Regions from separate parts of the Alteromonas sp. 4NH20-0104 genome, predicted to be linked through region 1. Evidence: predicted binding sites of a transcription regulator. Region 1 holds the regulator's gene; the other holds the start of a gene.
The links. Region 1 encodes FNR, which switches genes on or off when oxygen is low (the NO sensors DNR and NnrR bind a similar motif). Its sites were predicted from a motif close to TTGATCTAGATCAA; they were not measured.

Region 1 (4,167 bases):
CCAAAGTCGTCGATGGCTTTACCGACATTACGGCGCAAGCGCTTCTGTAGTTTATTAAAGCTGTATTTTTGCTTGGTTTGCGTTGCCGGTGCGGCGTTGTTGATGTTTAAACTCATGATAAAGAAAGACCCATATTGCGATGGGCGCCATTATACGTGAAGCCAGAGGAGGCTGCATCCCTGATTAATGTCAGAGTTCAGCGTGGCAGCCGGTAAAACTGCCACGCCCAATTTGCTTTAGCTCACCGGGCTTTCAAAGCCTTCGGGCTTAACCGCCAGTACATCACAATTGAGTTCATCGATAACATGCTCGGCAGTATTTCCGATCAGCGCGGCAGAAATGCCAACGCGACCAACGGTGCCAATGATCACCAGCTCGGCGTCGAGTTCGCTGGCCACCTGTGGGATCACTTTTTCAGGCAGGCCTTCCTTAACATGGCAGTTGTCCAATGGAATGCAGTATTTGCTGCTGTGCTTCTCCATCTCTTCCAGATGATGGTTTTTCACCGAGGCATTGTAAGACTCCGGATCGAACTCCGGCACTTCAATGGCAATATTAAGTGGTGTGCCCGGATAACAATTGGCCAGGTGCACATGGCCGCTGAGCAGCTTTGCGTAATCCTGTGCAATAGTGGTGAGCCGATCGTTTAACTGGGCATGCTCACGGTATTCCGTCCCTACATTAACGGCTGCCACAATCTTGCCATCCTGAGGCCAGTCATGCTCTTTAACCAGCAAAACCGGAGTAGGGCACTTGCGCACCAGATGCCAATCGGTGGGAGTAAAAATAACCGAGCGCAAATCATCATGAGAGCGGGTGGCTTTCACCACAATATCGGCCTGACTGGCCAGGGCATATTTGATGATCGCCTCGTAAGGGCGGTTGTTCCATTCAACCGTTGCTTCGATGGGCTGGCCATAGACAGCCAGTTGCTCTTTGAGCCAGGCGGTTCTCTCATTGACTACTGCCTGACGCATCGCCTCGCGTTCCTCACCAGAAAGCATCGTGGTCATCTCGTAGGAGAAATCGTAGATAGTCATCAGGGCGGTAATTTTCGCGCCGGTTTTTTCAGCCAGTTCAATGGCTCTGGAGATGGCGGGTTGGTTTTCCCTTTCAGGTTCAACAACGGCCAGAATGTTGGTGTAATCAATCATAACGACTCTCCGTGCGAAGTACTCATTATGAGTGTACGACGTGAGTCGCTGTTTCTCCAGTTTCTGACTTGTTCGGGATCAAGTTATAGATAAATACCGGAGAAAAACAGCCTGAGAAGCGATTAACTGACAGTGGTGGAAGGTATATCCATACTATGCAGTTTATTGTCCATCGCTTCGAAATCGATGATAGTGATGAGTTTGCCATCAACCTTAATAATGCCTTCCTTCTGGAAACGGGTTAACAGCCGGGAAATCGTTTCAACGGTTAATCCCAGGTAATTACCAATCTCATTACGGGTCATACTGAGGTTAAACTGACGAGGTGAAAATCCGCGGTCTTCAAACCGTTTAGACAGATGCGCCAGGAAATAGATCAGTCGCTCTTCTGCAGTGCGTTTGTTCAGCAACATCATCAGGTCGTGATCCTGCTTAATTTCAGCACTCATAAAACTCATGATCTGATGACGCAGTTTAGGGAACTGTACCGCCATTTTATCCAGCGTTTCATAAGGTAATTCGCAAACCATGGCTGTTTCCAGCGCTTGCGTATAGCTTTGGTGAGCGTTTTCGCGCAGGGCATCGAAACCGATAATGTCACCGGGAAAATGAAAACCAATAATTTGTTCTTCGCCGTCCTTGCTACTGACGAACGATTTAAATGAGCCAGCGCGTACTGCATAAAGCGAATTAAATTTATCACCGGCTTTCACCAGTTTATCGTGCTTATGCAGCGGCTTTTTGCGCTCGATAATATCATCCAGCGAATCGAGTTCGGTTTTATTTAACGAAACCGGCAGGCACAAATGGCTGAAACTACAGCTCTGACAATGAATAGAAAATTCTGAGCCTTTTGACATAGATTACGTCTCCGTGTGGGCGTCGCTCAATTATTACCGTTTAGGGTGCGGTAAATCAAGAAAATCGCATATATAATAAGGCAAATTGCGACTAATGACTTAGTCTTTGGGTGTTGTAGGAGCTTTAATAGCCAGCCAGCGCCAATGCTTACCGCTATCAGTGCGGGAAAAGTGCCAAGCCCAAAGGCTGCCATAGTGGCGGCTCCGTATAAACCATCACCGCTGACTAATGCCCAGGTTAATGTTGAATACACCAGTCCGCAGGGGAGCCATCCCCAGATAAATCCATAAGGAAAAGCTGACACCGGGGACTTAAACGGAATAAACCGTTTGGAATACGGACGAATGCGTTGCCACAAGCCGCTGCCGAGCTTTTCCAGACGAGCCAGGCCTCGCCACCACTGGGCTAAATATAACCCCATGGCAATCAGCATAAGGGCGCTTAGCAACTGAAATATCATCAGACCATGGCTTACCGAAGCACGGGCAACCTGACCGAGTACACCGGTTATCGCCCCGGCAATGGCATAACTGGTAATCCGGCCGAGGTTATAACTCAATATATAGGCTAATGGCGGCTTTCCGCCGGGGACTGCCGCACGTAACGCCCCGGCAATGCCCCCGCACATACCAACGCAATGCAGTGAACCGGCCAGTCCCACGACAAAAGCAGAAATAAAACCATAGTCACTCATTGTCGTTATGGGGCTTGTCCTGGGGATTGGCGGTTTTTTTACGCTCTTCTTCGGGTAAGTCGTCGTCGAACAAAATGCTGTAGCCCTGACGCTCAAGATCCTGAAACTGATCGGATTTTACGGCCCAGAAAAAGATACCTAAGGCCACCGCGACCAGAATAATAGCCAACGGGATCAGCACATATATAATACTCACGTTACCGCCTTACTTTAATAATCGGATCGAGTTTGAAACCACTATGATACTACTTAATGACATCCCGATCACGGCCATCCACGGTAACAATAGCCCGGATACCGCAAAAGGCAGGATCAGCAGGTTATAGCCGAGAGCCCAGAGAATGTTCTGACGTATTTTGCGACGGGTTTTCTGGGCAATCGACAGTAATGCCGGCACCGTTGCCAGCGACTCACTCAGTAACACTACGTCAGCGGCGTTTCTGGCGATATCGGTAGCGTTACCCACAGCTACCGACACATCAGCACTGGCCAGTACCGGCGCATCGTTGATACCGTCACCCAACATCATCACTTTGTGGCCTAGTGCCTGTAACGCTTGCACGGCCTGATATTTTTGTTCTGGCGTCAGGCCGCCGGTGGCGACGGCGAGCGGCAGTTTAGCTGCCAGGCTTTCAACGTTTTGCTGGGTATCACCACTTAACAGTACGAGTTGATAGGCATTTAAACCGGCCAGGGTTTCACCCGTATCGGTTTTAAGGCTGTCAGTCACTTCATAGGCTGCCAGACACCGACCATCAGATACCAGATAAACATTAGCGGCAATTGGCACCGAGGCGGGGTCGGTCTGGGTAAAGCTTGCTGAGCCCAGCAGGTAATGTTGTTCGTTGATAGTACCGCGAATCCCGCCACCGGCGGTTACCTCAAAATCACTTACCTTTAACTGCTCGTTACTGATAAACGCTTTGCTGATAGGGTGTTCCGAGCGGGATTCCAGACTCGCAGTTATCCGGTACAGTTGCTCTGCTTGCTCCGGGCTAACAAACCAGCGGTCGGCGATGCCGAATTTGCCTTCGGTAAGTGTACCGGTTTTGTCCAGGGCAATAGTATCTATACCGGTGAGCTGTTCGAGGGCATCGGCGCGTTTGAGCAGGATACCTTGTTTATTGAGCCTGGCCATTGCACAGGTCAGTGCCGACGGCGTGGCAAGCCCCAGCGCACAAGGGCAGGTAGCAACCAGCACCGCAATGGCAATCCAGAATGCTTCGTCGTTACCCTGCACAGACCAATAAGCAAAGGTAAGGGCACTGATCGCCAGCACTGCAAATACAAAATAGCGCGAAAAGGAATCGGCCATTTGCGCCGCCTTAGGTTTATTAGCCATCGCGGTAGATTGCAAGCGTATAATCTGGTTTACCAGCGCGTATTTCAGTTGCTGATGCACTTCGACGGTGAGGGTGTTTTGTTGATTGACCGTACCACCAAAAACTGCGGAGCCGC
Region 2 (4,167 bases), on a different contig from region 1:
ACGCCTTAATGGTGTAAATGATCACATAGCTATTTTCGCTCGCGGATGTTTGTTATAATCCGGCCGTTTTCACCAGCCTCTGAAGAATCCCATGCAAGCAACCATAAAAGCCGATCGCGGCCTGTTTTCTTATCCCAAATACTGGGCCCATTGCTACGGTAGTGCGCCATTTTTACCCATGTCCCGGGCCGAGATGGACGAACTGGGCTGGGATAGCTGCGATATTATACTGGTGACAGGTGACGCCTATGTGGATCATCCCAGTTTCGGCATGGCCATCATAGGCCGCTTACTGGAGGCCCATGGCTACCGGGTTGGCATTATTGCCCAGCCGGACTGGCAAAATAAAAACGACTTCATGCAGCTGGGCAAGCCTAACCTCTATTTTGGTGTGACGGCCGGTAACATGGATTCCATGATCAATCGCTACACCGCGGATAAAAAGCTGCGTCACGACGATGCTTACACGCCCAACAACGAAGGGGGTAAACGTCCCGACCGTGCGGTAACCGTGTATTCCCAGCGCTGTCGTGAAGCCTTTAAAGACGTGCCCATTATTATTGGTGGCATTGAAGCGAGCTTGCGACGTATTGCTCACTATGATTACTGGTCTGAGAAAGTACGTCGTTCAGTGCTGTTTGATGCTAAAGCTGATTTACTGATGTTTGGCAATGCCGAGCGCCCTTTAGTGGAAGTCACTCACCGACTGGCGGCTGGTGAAGCCATCAGCGACATTACTGATGTTCGCGGGACGGCCATCATTGTTAAACAACCCTTGCCTGAATGGCAGGGCGTTGACTCAACCTCTCTGGACAGACCGGGCAAAATCGACCCAATCCCCAGCCCCTATATTATGGAGCCGGATTGCGAGGGCGAGAACGAAAATAAAGGCAGCCAGCCTGCTGCCGAAACGCAAGCCCAGCCCATCGTGGTTCAGCCAGCTGAAAGGCGTAAGCCGTGGGAGCAGGTATACGTAAAACTGCCTGCATTTGAAGTAGTTCGGGACAACAAAACCCTGTATGCCCACGCCAACCGCATCTTGCATCAGGAAACCAATCCGGGCTGCGCGCGTGCGTTACTGCAACGTCATGGCGATCGCCATATCTGGATCAATCCGCCAGCCATGCCGCTTGAAACCGAAGAGATGGATGCGGTATTTGATTTGCCCTATCAGCGGGTGCCACACCCGGCCTATGGTGAAGCCAAGATCCCCGCCTACGACATGATCCGCTTTTCGGTTAACATCATGCGCGGCTGTTTTGGCGGCTGTACATTCTGCTCCATCACTGAGCATGAAGGCCGCATTATTCAGAGCCGTTCGGAAGATTCGATTATTCGGGAAATTGAGCAAATTCGGGATACGGTGCCGGGCTTTACCGGCGTGATCTCAGACCTGGGCGGGCCAACGGCTAACATGTACCGTCTGCGTTGCAAGAGCGCCAAGGCAGAAGCGACTTGTCGTCGCCCCTCCTGTGTATACCCTTCCATTTGTGCACACATGGACACCGACCACAAACCCACGATCGACCTGTATCGTCGGGCCCGCGATTTACCTGGCATCAAGAAGATCCTGATTGCTTCCGGCGTACGTTACGACCTGGCCATTGAAGATCCCAATTATGTGAAAGAATTGGCCAAACATCACGTTGGCGGATACCTGAAAATTGCCCCAGAACACACCGAAGATGGCCCGTTAAGCAAAATGATGAAGCCGGGTATGGGCACTTATTACCGCTTTAAGGAACTGTTTGACAAGTATTCGAAGGAAGCCGGTAAAGAACAATATCTGATCCCGTATTTTATTGCCTCGCATCCGGGTACCACCGATGAGGACATGCTCGCACTGGCTATCTGGCTGAAAGAAAACCGCTTTAAACTGGACCAGGTACAAAACTTCTATCCGTCGCCTATGGCAACGGCCACCACCCTTTATCACACCGAGGTTAACTCGCTGCGTAAAGTAAAAAAAGACAGCGAGAATGTGCCTTCTGCCAAAGGCGAAATCCACCGTCGCTTACATAAAGCCATGCTGCGTTACCATGATCCGAAAAACTTTGCGCAAATCCGCAAGGCACTGGTGAAAATGGGCCGCGAGGATCTGATTGGCCGTGGTCCACAACATTTGGTACCGCCGGAGTCTGCCAGCGAAAAACGTCAGAAAGCCGCCAAACCCCGTCGTGGTGAGCGGGCGATGACCAAACATACCGGTTTTAAAAATGCCGCCAGTCCCAACCCGGGCAATAAAAAGCGGTCACACAAAACCAAACGTAATAATCAGCAAAGTCACTAATGGTTCGGGCGGGTATCTCCCGCCCTCACCACCGGTTTATCACACCTAAACCATGACCTGAATCAAGGTAAATTTCGACTTGTCGCAGTAGACTATAATTAGTGGAAAGGCCACTGTTAACAACCAGATAAGAGCTACTATGAATATTGAAAAACATGATCTCGTCCATGAATTCCCTGATCATCAGCACACTATTCGTCATTTAAAAATGAATGACCGCCATTTCGCCAGACTGTTTGAACAATACAATGAACTCGATAGCCTGATCCATAAAATGGAAGAAGGTGCTGAGCCCACCTCCGATGACATCCTCAATGATAAAAAAGCAGATCGCGTACAGCTAAAAGATGCCCTGTTCACCTTTATTAAAGAAGCCGAAGCGACCAGCTAGTCGGCAACTCAGACGATACCCAACCTTTTACCGGAGTCTGCCTGCTCCGGTTTTTTCTTTTTCAACGCAAACTTGCGCCAGACAACTTTTAATTTTCGCTAAAAGACGTATTATTCTTAAATAGCAATAAAAAAGTGGTATCCATGGCATCTGAAAATTACTCAATCCAGTGTGAAAAACGGGTAGCGATTGTGCACATCAGAGGCAGTTGGAGTGAAAGTACAACGCGGCGCTTTGTTCGCGACTTCAAACAACAGATTACCCCCCTGCTTTGTGGTAACTGGGCGCAAATAGTTTTCTTTGATGACTGGCAGTTTTCCAGCCCGGACAACGAGCAGGCCATCACCGATTTACTGAACTGGTCTATTGTGAATGGGCTAACCCATTCAGCGCGCATTTTTAAAGCCGATCCGTTAAAGAGTTATCAGCTCAACCGGATGATGCACGAAAATGATTACAGTATGAATATTCGCCATTTTCATTGCGAAAAAGAAGGCGGCGAATGGCTGGCAAAACACGGGTTTCAGGTAAATCCGAGTTTGTTAACCGTATAACGCGTTACGAAGAGATGTTGCCATCCCTTCGTAAGCCGTTCGATTTTACTTACCTGTAGTCATACTCACCGTAATTTCCACCGGAACGCTCCGCTTAGCCGTTACATCTTTAATTTCGATGACAGCATGGGGGTAGGTATACCGTTTAATCACGTCATAGGTGTCTTCAGCACCATAATAACGCGCGAATGCCGCTAATTGCATACCATTACAAACCAGGCCGTTAGCCAGCACTCTGTAAGTTGAAGTATTTATTCGGCTTGAAGGGGTTAGTTCTCTGACCGCTTGTCGCAGGCCGGAACGGTCATCCTCGGCGGCATTTCTGCACACAGAAATGAGGTCTTTTTCAAGCGCTTTGGGATAGCCTTCTGCCATGGCGGTGCCACATACTGCTGATAGCGATAACACCGTCAGGCTAAAAGGTAAAACTTTGCTTATGTTCATCATTTTTCCTTTACCTGATTTTATTTGACTGATTTTTGTTTGGCTGGCGAAACGGCTGCTCAGACCTTTAAAGTGTAAGCGCGTACCGGTCTGGTCGTCTCTGACAAAATAATGAAGACTACATGATAATTTTAATTTACCAATTTTCATTAGCTTACCGAGCAATTGTCATTTGCATGTCATAGCGTTCATTTGTTTTTCATTTGCTCTGCTAAACTTTAGTAGCAGATAACGGGTAAGCTTTGTGAAGATTTTGCGCCCATGACGTACGATAAACCCACTCGAACCATTATTGATTCATCAGGCGAACAGCGAATGCTGTCACCGCAGTGTGGCGATCTGTTTAACATGCTAATGGATAATGAAGGCGATATTGTCACTCGCAGTGCCATGCGCAAGTTTATCTGGGGTCATCAGGTGGTTAGCGAAGATATGATCAACCATCTGGTTTGTCGGCTCAGAAAAGAGCTTAAATCACTGCCCGAACC

Region 2: the regulator FNR is predicted to act here: its motif matches at 2,343-2,356, upstream of AC27IB_RS14740 (HP1242/YdcH family protein).

The regions. Positions count from the first base shown of each region.
Region 1 covers NZ_BAAJLP010000036.1:23,199-27,365, forward strand. The annotation lists gene ttcA (tRNA 2-thiocytidine(32) synthetase TtcA) at 1-116, opposite strand, end outside; gene uspE (universal stress protein UspE) at 237-1,154, opposite strand; gene fnr (fumarate/nitrate reduction transcriptional regulator Fnr) at 1,277-2,014, opposite strand; gene AC27IB_RS20430 (sulfite exporter TauE/SafE family protein) at 2,041-2,709, opposite strand; gene ccoS (cbb3-type cytochrome oxidase assembly protein CcoS) at 2,702-2,905, opposite strand; gene AC27IB_RS20440 (heavy metal translocating P-type ATPase) at 2,915-4,167, opposite strand, start outside.
Region 2 covers NZ_BAAJLP010000020.1:28,395-32,561, forward strand. The annotation lists gene AC27IB_RS14735 (YgiQ family radical SAM protein) at 92-2,290, shown strand; gene AC27IB_RS14740 (HP1242/YdcH family protein) at 2,430-2,681, shown strand; gene AC27IB_RS14745 (hypothetical protein) at 2,825-3,235, shown strand; gene AC27IB_RS14750 (DUF3718 domain-containing protein) at 3,281-3,829, opposite strand; gene AC27IB_RS14755 (winged helix-turn-helix domain-containing protein) at 3,941-4,167, shown strand, end outside.